DNA from 4 places in the Xylanibacillus composti genome. Region 4 is predicted to be linked to each of the others. Evidence: riboswitches for the same ligand, from Rfam matches in the RefSeq annotation. Region 4 holds a riboswitch; each other region holds the start of a gene.
What was found. A riboswitch is a leader RNA that binds a small molecule or an ion and turns the genes downstream of it on or off. The one in region 4 is predicted to bind cyclic di-GMP.
Positions count from the first base shown of each region.

Region 1 (3,495 bases), on a different contig from region 4:
GTCATAATTGACGCCCGCAGCAAACCGCATCATGCACCGCCGCTCATTCCAGACCCGGATGTAGAGAAAAGAATGGAGCGTTTGTTCGCAAAAGGTGGAAGTTTAAGTGGTATAAAGCTGTAATTTTCTGTTCATAGGGAGCTGTCATCCCATAATACCATAGGGAGGACAGCTCTTTTCATGAAATCATCATGGCGAAGAGCATGCTCATCGATTGTGTTAAAGCGCTATCGGGATAGGAGGAGCTCGTGATTGATTTCGGAAGACAGAGAATTATGTATAAAAAAAGGAAATGTCTTGAATTTGTCGAAATAATTGAATCATGTTTGTGAAATGATGAGAAGGGAGGGCCATGACTTCTTCTGCAGAAGCGAAATCAAGTATACCATAACGTAATTATGTAAACTCTTTTGTGATTTTGTGAACATGAAAGGATAGGAGACAGATACACGTGAACAAGTGGTTCAAACTAACCGTGGCAGTGATGGTGGCCATGCTATGCTTCCCTTTTGTATTGCCATCAGGCGCGAGCGCTCCTTCGTGCGGTCCGTGGTGCAAACAATATGATGTTGTTGTCATCGGCAGTGAGGTGGAGGGCATATTGTTGGCCAAAGCAGCGCAAGATGAAGGCCTGCAAGTGTTGGTCCTTGATCCGCGGGAGGCACCCGGCGGCCAGCTCATTCAAGGGGAGATGCTTGTACTGGACGAGCCGAGAGACAAAAGCAAGAACAGCCTCGTTCAGGGAGAAATCAAGCGGTTGTATGATGGGTATAATAATCGCAAAATCCGAAAGCTTCAATCATTTCAGAAGTATTATGCCGGTTTGACCAAGCAGCTGCCCATGCGGAACGGCATTCGAATTGAGTCAGTTGAAACAACCGTTCGCAACGGATATGAATCGATTCAATCGCTTACTTATACTGCGAGGGATGGCCATGCTTACAAGGTTCAAGCAAAGTATTGGGTGGAAAATACCGATTTCAACGCGCTGACCTCCCATTTGAAGGTGAAGCGCATACCGGGAGTGGAAACGGTATTCAAGAGCAAGTCGCCCGATTATATGGCCGCCACGATGATCCTGAAATTCAAGAACGTGAATTGGGGACAGCTGCATGACGCTGTTCTGAAGGACTACCCGTTGACGAATGTGGCCAAGAAGTACGGGCCCAACACATATGTAGACTGGAACTTCGGCACAGGATTCAGCAATATTACGGCCCATTATAAGCCGCAGGACGAGCAACTCATGCTTCGCGGGCTCAATACCACATATCAACAGAATGGCGAGGTCGTCATGAATGCGCTGCTCATCTTCGACGTCGATCCCTCCGACCCGGAATCGGTTCGGTCCGCCATGGACAAAGCCATGAAGGAAGCGCCGCATGTGCTGGCTTTCCTTCGCAAGCATATTCCCGGTTATAGCAAGGCTGAATTGAATGGATTTCCCGAATATCTGTACATTCGTGAATTCAATCGCTTCGAAACGGACTACGTTATCAACTACAAAGATGTGATGAGCGGGAGGATGCATTGGGACAACGTGAGCATCGGCGGCTATCCGGTGGACCTGCAAGGAACAAAGTCCAGTCCGTACGGAATCACGTTAGGCAAGCCAGATCGTTACGGCATTCCGCTTCGCTCCTTTCTCTTGAAAGAATATGACAATGTGCTGACTGCAGGCAAAAATGTTGGAGCTACCGCACAAGCTTACGGCAGTGTCCGCATTATGCCGAATACTGCACTTGCGGGCCAAACTATTGGCATTATTCTCGGCAGGGAACGGGACAAGCCTCTTCGATCTCTTTCGGCTACTGACTTTGAACGGATACACGAATATTTAAAAAGGGACTATAAAATCAAAATTCGCGGATAATTATTCATGCAAGCATTGCCAATAGTCAAATAGTTTGGTATGCTACGTTTATATAAGCTAGTTCATCGATACCGCAAACCTGTCGAAAGGCAGCGACGCAAAGCTACAGGGCCTTCCTTACGATGTAAGATGGCAGCCAGTTGCCGAAATGCACTGCTTTTTTCTTTTTTATTGCATTTCAGTTGCTGGGCTGGGAAGGTGAGTATGAGAACGAAGATTTTATCCGGAGTGCTGGTTGCTGCAGGCATCTTGCTGTTAGCCTATCCCCACTTGTCTGCGTGGTATTACGACAGGCAGCAGCAGCAGCTTGTCAACCGCTGGCAGGAAGCGTTTGCCACGGTCCAACTTCCGGTTCAATCGGAAGCGGAGCAGCATCCGGCTGCTGACTATGCGGAAGACCTTCTGGAAGAAGGCGAATCCAACGATGCGCCGTATCCTGAGCGCAAGGCCGTGCAACTGGGCTTGGATATGGAGGGAATGCTTTATATCGACAAGATTGATCTAGAGCTGCCTATCTTGACAGGCGCAACAGAGCAGAACCTGAAAACAACAGCAGCCAGCATCGCTGACACAGGGAAGCCGGGGGAAGTTGGCAATTATGCCATTGCCGGTCATCGCAACCATGCTTATGGCCGCAACTTTAATCGCTTGGACGAGCTGGCTGAAGGCGATGCCATTGAAGTCGATACAGGCAATCAGGTTTTTCGCTATGAAGTCACGGAAAAACTGTATGTGGAACCGCACGAAGTATGGGTATTGGAACCGGAAGGGACCAAGCAGGAAATTACACTCGTTACCTGTCACCCCATTGACACAGGAACACATCGATTAATCGTGAAGGGGATTTTGATAGAAACCTAATCCTTCGCATAATGAAACACTGCAACTCTCAATACGATAAAGGCAAATCTAATGAAAATTAGAGACGCAAAGCTATAGGGCCTTCCTTACAAATGTAAGATGGCAGCCAGTTTCCGAAAGGAGAGTAAGAAGATGAAGACATGGAAATGGGTATTGTATGGCGTATTGATTTGTGCATTGTTGGCACCAACTAGCGTATTGGCAGCAGAGCCCGCACCGGTCATCCTGTTTGAAGAGGATGCAGGAGGCGTTGTACAGGTAAATTTGCCGCCGACAGCGGATCTGGCCAAAATCAAGATTCGTATTAGCAAGGGGGAGCAGCAGTACACGTATGATGCCGGGTCATACAATATTTTTCCGCTGCAGATGGGCGATGGGAACTATTCCATCATGCTGCTGGAGCAAGTGACGGGAAACAAATATAGGCTGCTTAAGGGTCAGCAGGTTACATATAAAGCGCAGACTCCTGAGGAAGTGTATCAGCAGTCGATTCAAAACATCCAATGGGATGAATCGATGGACGTGATCGAGAAAGCTGCGGCACTGACGGAGAAGCTGGAGACGGATGAGGAGAAAATCAAAGCTATTTATCAATATGTAGTGAGCAATATTACCTACGATTATGAGAAGGCCAAAAGTGTAAAAAGCGGCTATATTCCGTCTGTGGAGCAAACTTATGAGTCAAAGTCAGGTATTTGTTACGACTATGCCGCAATATTTGCTGCCATGTTGAGAAGCGTAGATATTCCGACCAAGCTGGT
Region 1 covers NZ_BOVK01000001.1:22,463-25,957, reverse strand. Annotated here, with positions in the region: gene XYCOK13_RS00080 (UbiD family decarboxylase) at 1-123, shown strand, start outside; gene XYCOK13_RS00075 (FAD-dependent oxidoreductase) at 452-1,873, shown strand; cyclic di-GMP riboswitch class I at 1,936-2,021, shown strand; gene XYCOK13_RS00070 (class D sortase) at 2,078-2,734, shown strand; cyclic di-GMP riboswitch class I at 2,766-2,852, shown strand; gene XYCOK13_RS00065 (transglutaminase-like domain-containing protein) at 2,867-3,495, shown strand, end outside.
Region 1: it holds a riboswitch for cyclic di-GMP, as region 4 does, so the genes downstream of both, XYCOK13_RS00070 (class D sortase) here and XYCOK13_RS19470 (HD-GYP domain-containing protein) in region 4, are expected to answer to the same signal.

Region 2 (3,495 bases), on a different contig from region 4:
CTTCTGTGCTGTTAGGCGGCAACGTAAGAGCAATCGGTCCTGGAACTTCGGTGAATGTCAGCGCAGGGGAAGCTGCTGTTGGCCCCGTCGGTCCAGCAGCGCCCGTTGGTCCAGTCGCTCCGGTTGGCCCGGTCGCACCGATTGGTCCGGTAGCTCCGGTTGGCCCGGTCGCGCCCGTTGGCCCCGTGGCTCCCGTTAGTCCAGCAGCGCCCGTCGGCCCGGTACCCCCAGTCGGTCCGGTAGGTCCAGTCGCCCCAGTTGGTCCGGTGGCACCCGTTGGCCCAGTGTCGCCCGTTGGCCCGGTCGCGCCGGTTGGTCCAGTGACGCCCGTTGGTCCGGTGGCACCAGCTGGCCCGGTAGCACCGATTGGTCCGGTCGCTCCAGTTGGCCCCGTGTCGCCTGTTGGCCCGGTAGCACCGATTGGTCCAGTCGCTCCTGTTGGCCCGGTCGCGCCCGTTGGCCCCGTGTCGCCCGTTGGTCCAGTCGCTCCGGTTGGCCCGGTAGCACCGATTGGTCCGGTCGCTCCAGTTGGCCCCGTGACACCCGTCGGCCCCGTGTCGCCGGTTGGTCCGGTAGCACCCGTTGGCCCGGTAGCACCGATTGGTCCAGTCGCGCCCGTCGGCCCGGTGGGGCCGATTGGACCTGTGTACAAAAGCGCAACATCGTCAACGAGAACAGCTGGGCTGTCGGCTTGCGGTAGCTTGTTTAGAATGTCAAGAGCAAGAGCAGTACCTACAGGTGCAGGGGAGGTTGTCTGAGACAATTCCCTCCAACTGTTCGTTTGAGCATCCGGCAGTTCTCCTCCAGGAATGTAAGAAGTCATGCCATAACCGAGATAACGATAGGCATCGTCGTAATAGATAACGGAAAATGAAATGAGGGGACTGGATCCACTCGATGCGCTTGATATGAAAGCTGAAAACTCAAACTGTTCCCCGGGGCTGACCGGAACGAATTGGTATAGATACGCGTTCGGCTCTCCTCCCTCGAGCAGCGCGGCGTAATAGCCGGAATGGGCCTGCTGTGTGCTTATGGAAACATACGCCCCAATCCACGGTGAAAGCGAGCCTGTTTCAAAACCTCCGTTTATTATGCGGTCACCAATCGACAATGCTGGATCACCACCTTCTCAGAAGAATGACAGAGCCAACTTCATTTGACTCCCTGATATGACCAAATTATGCATGGAGAGCAATAATGGAACAGCAGGAGCCGTCATTCATTCTCCTTTTTTTAATCTATAGGAATCCCAGGTGTTGCTGTCTAAAAATTCTATATTTTCCCAACTATCAATCGGAATGAACCATGTCCATGACACCGAAGAACGTTGCATTTGAGAGAGAGATTAATGGATATTTGATACAAACTTGAAAATTAACCCATGAAGCCGTTATACTAATCATGTAGGTCTGTTGGACTATTCTTCACATCCAATCAGTCGAAACGGCAAACTTATCGAAAGGTAAGGACGCAAAGCCACAAGCCTAAAGAATATGCATTCTATGGCGGTTGGGCTACCGAAACGACATAGTCGATGGAGTATGCCGCCCATGAATTAGACAGGCGGTTTTTTCATGCTTTCATAAAAGCGCTTCCATCCGAAATGTGTCCAATACAAGTGCGGGAGATGTCGAAGACCATGCTTAATGCGGATACGGTATTATTTGAGCATTCACCATTAGGAATAGCCTGTCTGGAATTGACCGGGTTGATGAAGAAGGTGAATCCGGCGTTTTGCGAATTGTTCGGTTACCGGGAGGAGGAGCTGCTGCATCTGAATTTTTCTCAGCTCGCTCATGATGAGGGGAGGGGGACATGCATTCCATCTCTCCGGGAGATTGAGGATAGCCCTGATCACAAATTGATTATGGAGAAACAGCTTGTCCACCATTCAGGCAAAATCATTTATGCGCAAGTGTCCTTTTCCCTGCTTATCGATGAACGCTGCATTCCTTGCGGCTTGCTAGTCCAAGTTCATGACAAGACAGAGCTGCTGGAGTCCAGGAGTCGTGCGCCCGAATCGTGCTGGAAGCTAGACGGGGAGCAGAACGGGACAGGGAGTCCTGAGCGGAATCGCGATCCTGGTGTCGCTGTGGATGTGCAAGCAGAATTTATGAAAACGCTGGAGACTCTTCATGAGACCGAGGTGCTCTACCGCAATCTGATTGAACGGGCTTTAGTCGGCGTGTATTTGTACCAGGATGGCGAGTTGGTGTATGTCAACCCTTATTTGGCCAACATGTTCGGTTACGCTGCTGAAGAATTTGTCCATTCCACAGCGGCGGATGCAATTATTCAGAAAGAATGCGCGAGCCGGCTGGAGCAAACCGTGCATGCCATGGATCAGGATGTGGTATACGAATATCAGACTGTAGGTGTCAAGAAAAATCAACAAACCATACACCTGGAAGGAAGCTGCTCGGCAATCACTTATAGGGGAAGGCCGGCGGTTCTGGGCACAGTCCAGGATATTACCTACAAGAAGCAAGCGGAGGAGCTGTTAAGGGAAAATGCCAAGCGCTATCAGCGGCTGCTCAAATACTTGCCCGAAGCGATTCTCGTCATTGCGGACGGGATGATCATTTATGCGAACAAGTCGGCGGTGGAGCTGACAAGGGCCGATTCGGAAGGGAAGCTGATTGGCCAATACTACTTCGACTTGCTGCATCCTGATTATCATGAGGAAACCCGTATCAGCATGGAGCAGGTTATGCAAACAGACGCTGCCTCTGCCTTCGTGGAAAAAAAGATCTATTGTGCAACCGGCGAGTGGATAGAGGTGGAGGCTTCGAGCATCCGCATTCATTCCTACAATGGCAACTCCGTTATTCTGACAGTGCTTCGTGACATCACCGAACGGAAGAAGGAGGAGGATCTGCTGATCCAGTCGGAGAAGCTGTCTGTCGTCGGACAGCTGGCTGCCGGCGTTGCCCATGAAATTCGCAACCCGTTGACGTCGCTGAAGGGATTTACCCAGCTGCTGAAAAGCAAACTGCGTGATCGCGAGTCGAATTTCATCGATATTATGCAGGAAGAGCTTGATCGCATCAATTTGATTGTGAATGAATTCATGACCTTGGCCAAGCCGCACTTGATCCAATACAGCGACAAGAATGTGAAGGAGATTTTGCGAAGCGTGATTTCGGTGCTGGAAACGCAAGCTATTCTCGCCAACGTCAACTTGGTTAAGGATTACGATGAGAATTTGCCAATTATTTACTGTGATGAAAATCAGTTGAAACAGGTGCTGCTGAATGTAATCAAAAATGCGATCGAAGCGATGCCGCAAGGGGGCGACATTCGCATTACTGTCAAAAAGAAGGGGACCGAGGCCTTGAGTATTCAAGTGCAGGATCATGGACCGGGCATCCCGGCTGATATGATGGAACGGATCGGGGAGCCATTCTTCACGACGAAGGCTGACGGCACCGGGCTAGGTCTGATGATTAGCCGCAGGATCATTGACGCCCATCAAGGCACCTTCCGCATTTGGAG
Region 2 covers NZ_BOVK01000056.1:28,173-31,667, forward strand. Annotated here, with positions in the region: gene XYCOK13_RS17585 (NTTRR-F1 domain) at 1-1,111, opposite strand, end outside; cyclic di-GMP riboswitch class I at 1,436-1,522, shown strand; gene XYCOK13_RS17590 (PAS domain S-box protein) at 1,640-3,495, shown strand, end outside.
Region 2: it holds a riboswitch for cyclic di-GMP, as region 4 does, so the genes downstream of both, XYCOK13_RS17590 (PAS domain S-box protein) here and XYCOK13_RS19470 (HD-GYP domain-containing protein) in region 4, are expected to answer to the same signal.

Region 3 (3,495 bases), on a different contig from region 4:
CTGCCGTAACAGCACGCTCGGCTTCCTCGGCGGTAAAGCATTCCACGAGCGCCTGCATGCCCAAATCATGCGCCGTCTCGATCATCTCCGGCAGCCTGTCCGGTTCGATCGCCCGCACAATCATGAGGACCGCATCAGCGCCGACAGCTCGCGCCTCGTAAATCTGGTAAGGATCGATGATAAACTCCTTATACATGACCGGCACCTGAACCTGTGAATCATTGGCGATGCGCTCCACAACATGCGCCCCCCCGCCGAAATACTTCACGTCCGCCAATACGGAGATCGCTCTCGCTCCATACTTCGCATACATGCGTGCCAGCGACAACGCATCGAAGTCGGTCCGCAGCTCGCCTTTGGATGGGGACTTGCGCTTCACCTCAGCAATCAATGAAATACCCGGCTTCTTCAGCGCGCCGTAGAAATCGCGGGGCATTCGCGCACTCGCGATTTTTTCCTTGATTTCCTTCAAAGGGACAAGGCTTTGCTTTTCCTTCACCTCCTGCACCTTATGGGATAAAATCTCATCGAGCATAAACATCACGCTTCTCTCCTTTCGGCGTTCGACCGGAACGGTTGACCAGTTCCGCCAACTTGGACTTCGCCGCACCCGAGTCAATGGTGTCAGCTGCGATGTGCAACCCTTCTTTCAGATCAACAGCTATTCCCGAGATGACGAGAGCCGCGCCTGCATTCAGACACACGATGTCTCGCACAGGTCCTCTCTCACCACCGAACAAGGCGGCAAGCATGTCGCGATTATAGGAAGCATCACCTCCCTTAATGTCGTCGTGGGCGGCATAGCTTAGCCCCAACGACTCCGGTTCTATCAGCGAAGTTGTCAGCGCACCGGCCCGAATCTCATACACTTCGGTTGGCGCGCTCAGAGAGATTTCATCCATACCGTCCAAGCCGTGTACAACCATGGCATGCTCGGTGCCCGACTGGAGCAAGATCTCTGCGTAGAGAGGTGCAAGCTCGCGATGGGATACGCCAAGCAATTGCCGTCTGGGCCTTACCGGATTGCCCAGCGGACCCAACAAATTCAATGCAGTGCGTATCCCCAGTTCGCGCCGCAATGGAGCGAGATTGCGCAGTGCCGGGTGAAACTGCGGGGTGAATAAGAAGGCGAATCCGCATTCTGACAGCCATCGTCCAACCTCATCGGGCGTCAGTTCGATGCGCACGCCTGCGGCTTCCAGCAAATCCGCGCTTCCGCAAGAGCTGCTCGATGAACGGTTCCCGCATTTGGCAACCTTGGCCCCGGCTGCGCTGGCGACCAGTGCTGCCGCGGTCGAGGTATTGAAGGAGCCAATGCCATCCCCGCCTGTGCCACAAATATCCACTACATTCTCCGATACGTACACACGCACCATGTTCTCCCGCATCACATGGAGCATCCCGAGAATCTCCTCGCGCTTCTCTCCCTTCGCCGCCAGCGCAGCCAGGAAAGCGCCGATCTGAGCGTCTGTCCAGGTTCGATTGAGTATCTTCTCCATACAATCAACCGCTTCTTGCAAAGTCAGCGTCTGCTGATCTATTAGCTTTTGCATGATTCGTTTGAACAAGTGGCCCCTCCCTCTCCCCATTTATTCCTATCGGCTTACTCAGAATTATGAGGTTATTAATAGTATATTTAGGAAAATATGTACTACAAGTGAATAAAAAACCACTCCGAAGCATTTAGGAAACGATCGGAATGGATTTCCCCAGCTCCCGGTAACCAGTCTACACTGGCATCTGTTCAAAATGCCTTAGACCATGGCTTTGCAGTCCCTATGTTTCCATAGGTTTGCCTTGTCAACAAGAACATATGTTATCCTTTGCTATATTTGCATTATATTTCATGACCTGTCTGCCGTCTACCGTAAACCATGACTGCTTTTGTCGAATTCCATTATTCCTTTTTAAACACCCGATAGCAGGGTATGGCTTCGCCAACTTGATTTTTCTGAATATTCACTCTAGTTTGTTGTCATCCATACTACTATGACGGACGTCCGTCCGTAAATAGCTTGAAGCCAAATATGGAAAAATAAGCAGAAAGTCTCGGGACCGTCTCCCCTTCCTACCTTTATAAGCTAGTACTAGAAGGCGATTGACGGCACAAGCAGCAAACTGCCTATCCTGCATCTGCGTGCATTCAATAAGCTACGTGTTATATACGGAATGGCAAGCTATTCTGGAACATCTGCTGTTACATTTATGCTTTGACTGTCCATCGACACACCGTCGATCCCTAGAGCTTGAACATAAATACGATTGTGAAGCTTCCGATCACCGAAATCCCATCTCAAGGACCATCCATCACTAGCATCTTGGTCATAACCCATGAGTGTCCTTTCGCCCCAAGCTTCTGTCCCGGTCGGTACTAGCCAAAAAAGAACTGTATCTGTGTTTTTGGCTTCAACATGAATGGTTAAGGATGTAGCCTCTTCCGGCACTACCCACCATCCTGATTTCTCTTGTAAATCTAGAAAAACATTAGTAATCGAAGCACGGGGCATATGTTCCGCATCATGATAGGTCTCGGTTGTTTGACTAGTCGAACATGCGGACAAAATGAATAGTAAAAGAAGTGCAAAGCAAGAATAAGTTGATTTCTTCATATACCCTCCGAAAAAAATTTATCACAATAAGATTTTTTTTGACCTATCCACACCAGCTAATTACTGCGCCATTCGGTTGAAGGAGCTTGCCAATTCGATGCATGGGCTCATTCTTCACTGTCAGCATGATGGCAGGGTTTAAGGTCAGGGAGTAGACAACCGTATGCGGCGTACCAAAGTAATCTTAGAGAATAATTGAATGATCAATATTAGAATTATGATCAGCAGACAATACTCGGTCCCCTTATTCGCCTAAGGGCTCAGCTCGCTCTCCAACACGCGCGAAGTTGACTTCCACTTTTTCCTCTTGCGAGGACTTTTTGATTGACGCGGCAGGTTCACTTCATGGTATGGCCTGGGACGGCTCGCCATATTTATGACAGGTACTTTCGTCGATACACTTTTATGTACAGATTCCGCCATGCGCAAGTATCCAAGCTAAATGGGGAAATTAGCTCCTATCGCTATAGGACTTTCAACGGCTAGAAGATGTGTGCCCCTGTGCACGCAGCGTATAAAAGGGCCGGGAATCCTTATGCAATGGATTTCCCGGCTCCTATTGGGTGTTATAAAAGCTGCTACGATGTTTTAAATACATTAATTGTGCAGGTAAGGATGCTGTGGAGTGATGCATTGACGTTCTGGTAGTCTGGGGAACACAGGGAGTCAGAGAGTGCAGATCAGATTCATGCCAGAACCGTAATTACATTCAAGAGAATTACTGCCAATGAGTACCAGAATAACTTACACCATTTCTTTTGTATTCGTAATCAGCACCAAGTTCCTGGCTTGAAGCCCAAACATTCGCTGTTCCACTCTCATCAAATTCCGTAACAGATATGGTTTCGACTAAAGGGCCACTATAATCGTAAGTTGCCGTAAAAAG
Region 3 covers NZ_BOVK01000012.1:2,320-5,814, reverse strand. Annotated here, with positions in the region: gene trpC (indole-3-glycerol phosphate synthase TrpC) at 1-541, opposite strand, end outside; gene trpD (anthranilate phosphoribosyltransferase) at 525-1,568, opposite strand; cyclic di-GMP riboswitch class I at 1,716-1,807, opposite strand; gene XYCOK13_RS04300 (hypothetical protein) at 2,178-2,609, opposite strand; gene XYCOK13_RS04295 (hypothetical protein) at 3,328-3,495, opposite strand, start outside.
Region 3: it holds a riboswitch for cyclic di-GMP, as region 4 does, so the genes downstream of both, trpD (anthranilate phosphoribosyltransferase) here and XYCOK13_RS19470 (HD-GYP domain-containing protein) in region 4, are expected to answer to the same signal.

Region 4 (3,495 bases):
GAGCTTCTTCTCCTTCGACGAGGTGAACAGCAGCAGGTCTTGCAAGTCGTCCTTGTTCGCGCCGAACTCGTTGTATACACCGAACTTCAGCTGTCTGCCGAACGATGCGAAGAACTTCTCGTACTTCTCGCGGTCATCCTTCAGCATGCTTTGCAGCTGTCCCTTGATCTTGTTCTTGATGTTCTTGGCAATGAGCTTCAGCTGGCGGTCATGCTGCAGCATCTCGCGCGATATATTAAGCGATAGATCTTCCGAATCGACCATGCCCTTCACGAAGCTGAAGTAGTCCGGCAGCAAGTCCGCGCACTTGTTCATGATCAGCACGCCGTTGGAATAAAGCTCCAGGCCTTTTTCATATTCCTTCGTATAATAATCGAACGGCGTATTCTCCGGAATGAACAGGATCGCCTGATAGACCGCTGCGCCGTCCGCGCTCACATGAATATGCGCCAGCGGCTTGTCGAAGCCGTAATGCTTCTCGTTGTAGAAATTCTCGTAGTCCTCGTCGGTCAGTTCGCTTTTATTTTTCCGCCAGATCGGGATCATGCTGTTGACAACCTGCTCTTCGGTGTAATCCTCGAACTCGTTGTCCTCGCCTTCCTTCGGTCGCTTGCCGGTGATGTCCATCTTGATCGGATAGCGGATGAAATCAGAATACTTCTTGATGATTGCCTTCAATCGGTACTGGTCCAGAAACTCGTCGTACTGCTCGTCCTCGGTATTTTCCTTGATCTTCAGAATAATGTCCGTGCCGACCGTTTCCTTCTCGCAAGCCTTCACCGTATAGCCGTCCGCTCCCTTGGACTCCCACTGGAACGCTTCCTCGCTGCCGAGCGCCTTGCTCCTGACCGTAACAACATCCGCCACCATGAACGCGGAATAGAAGCCAACGCCGAACTGGCCGATTATATTATGTCCGTCCTTCGCTTCATTCTCCTGCTTGAACGCAAGCGAGCCGCTCTTCGCAATGACGCCGAGATTGTTCTCCAGCTCTTCCTTCGTCATGCCGATGCCGGTATCGGAGATCGTCAGCGTGCGGGACGATTTGTCCGGTGTAATCTTAATGAAGTACTGCTCCTTGTCAAATACAAGCTGTTCGTCGGTCAGCGCCTTGTAATAAATTTTGTCGATGGCATCGCTTGCATTGGAGATCAATTCCCTCAGGAAAATTTCCTTCTGTGTGTAGATCGAATTGATCATCATCTCCAACAAGCGCTTGGATTCCGCCTTGAACTGCTTCTTCGCCATTATTTCGTCTCCTTTCGATTCGTACAATGGGCGTGCTGGCATTCTGGTCGTTACGCGACAATTGCGTTAGCACTCAAGCAACGAGAGTGCTAAATATTCCTTTCTATTATATACCATACTGAAAAAAACACTGTCAATAGAAGCAGGCATTTGTGCGGTGAGGAACGGGGACGGGGTGCAGCAAAAGGGCTGTGAGCGTGTGGAAGTGAATGCTAAAAGTATGTCTCTCCACGGTTCCAGTATGGCAGCTAGAGCTCTAACGGAAGTCAGAAGCACTATTTCACTGATTTTCAGGTGATTTTACTTTTAACGGAACTGAGAGAGCTTATTGCACGAAATATGTGCACAAAACCCAGGGGTACGCGTACATAAGGGCTGTAGCTTCCGTAAGAATGAAATGTGCTGCAAAAAAGGTCCATTAGCGGCTGTGAGTTCCGTTAGCTGGAGCCTCTGTGTGGCTCTGGCTTGGTTCTGCCACAAGTTTAGGACGGGGCGATAAGGGATGCGTTCAACATCTGATTCTAGATTGGATCATGGCTTGTTCGTCTCCGGATTAGGCAGACTCTCGTTCAGGCTCGCGGCACGCCGGATGTTGCCTAGGGTCTGTCGCCGCATGCAGACCTTCTTATATAGGTTAGAAGATTCACATCATCGGAAGAGACTAGGAATTTAGTCCTTCCACCAGGTCTATCGTCGTGCTATAATGGGTACAAGTAAATAGGTCTAGGAGAAAATGGCAAACCTGTCGAAAGGCAGGGACGCAAAGCCACAAGTCTTAGGTGCCCAGCATGTGCTGATTCGCGTGCGGCATGATGACGGTTGGGTTACCTTGAAGATCCTTGGGATTGAATCGCAAGACGCTCTTGAAGGGTGTCTTTTTTTTATTCTGCGTATAAGTCGGATGACCATCCTAGAAACCAGCAGACACGGAGGGACACCATGAGAATTATTCCGATCGATCAATATGATGAAAAAAGCATGATCCTGGCCATGCCCGTCTATGATTCACAACGCCGCATCCTCATTGCAGCGAACCAAACCATACACCCCAAGTTTCAGATTCGGTTGAAGCATATGGGCATTCGCGTCCTTGTCATAGAGGATGCGATCTCCAAAGGCATCACGCTTGAAGAAATGATAGATATGCCCACTTGGCTCGACATTGCGGAGAATATCCGGGACGCCCACGCCGCCGTACGTGCCCGCAAACCGATCCAAATGCGGGACATCCTGAGCGCGGCAGGCAAGCTGATCCGCGAGACACAGCTCCGTCCCGTGCTGGTTCCCATTCCGACATCCACCATTTCCATGGATCTCGCGCCGTATGCGCATGCTGTCAACGTCGCGCTCTTGGCTTTGCAGGTTGGCAACAAGCGCGGATACAACGACCTCATGCTGCGGGATTTGGCTGTAGGCTGTCTGCTGCACAGTATTGGCGAGGCTGTGACCGCTGATGCGGACAAGGTGCCGGAAGCCGGCTTTCAGGTGCTGCGGAATGTGCGCGAATTAAGCCTTGTCTCCTCGCATATCGCCTTCCAATATAATGAGCGTCTGGATGGCAGCGGAGCGCCAAGAGGAATCAAAGGCAGCGCCTTCCATGAGTATGCTCAAATCGGGAGCATGTGCAAGCTGTACGACCGCGCTGTGTCCTCAGAGGAATTGCTTCCGCACGAAGCCATGGAAGCGATCATGGCCATGAGCGGGCTCGCCTATACGCATGGAGTGATTAATGATTTCGTACGTGCCGTTCCGGCATATCCGCCGGGAACCATGGTCAAGCTGCAGTCGGGGAAGGAAGCGCTGGTGGTGAAAATCACCAACCATATGCAGCGTCCCGTTGTCCGCGAACTGGGCAGCAAGACAGAGATAGATCTGTCCGACCATCCAACCGTAATGATCCAAGGCGTAAAGCCAGCAGAAGCATCGAACTTCTAATGCAGCATCATCCTGTCAAGCTGCAACCAGCCTACATGCATGTTAACAGCAAAGGAGCTGTTCCGGGGCGAATGCCTTTCGCTTGTATCGGTACAGCTCCTTTGCTGTTAGATGGAGATATAAATATGAACCTCTTGGTCATCCGAGCCTTCCGGACGCTCCTGATATTCCTCGAAGTCGCAGCGATACGCCCGCTCCAGCGGCATGTCCCACAGCTTGCTCCAAAATTCGCCTATCGCCTGCTGGACATCCCCGCGCACTGCGAATTTCGCATACTTGCCACCCGGAATCGTGACAGAGGCAACATCGGCC
Region 4 covers NZ_BOVK01000070.1:10,453-13,947, reverse strand. Annotated here, with positions in the region: gene htpG (molecular chaperone HtpG) at 1-1,248, opposite strand, end outside; cyclic di-GMP riboswitch class I at 1,974-2,080, shown strand; gene XYCOK13_RS19470 (HD-GYP domain-containing protein) at 2,188-3,183, shown strand; gene XYCOK13_RS19465 (GyrI-like domain-containing protein) at 3,291-3,495, opposite strand, start outside.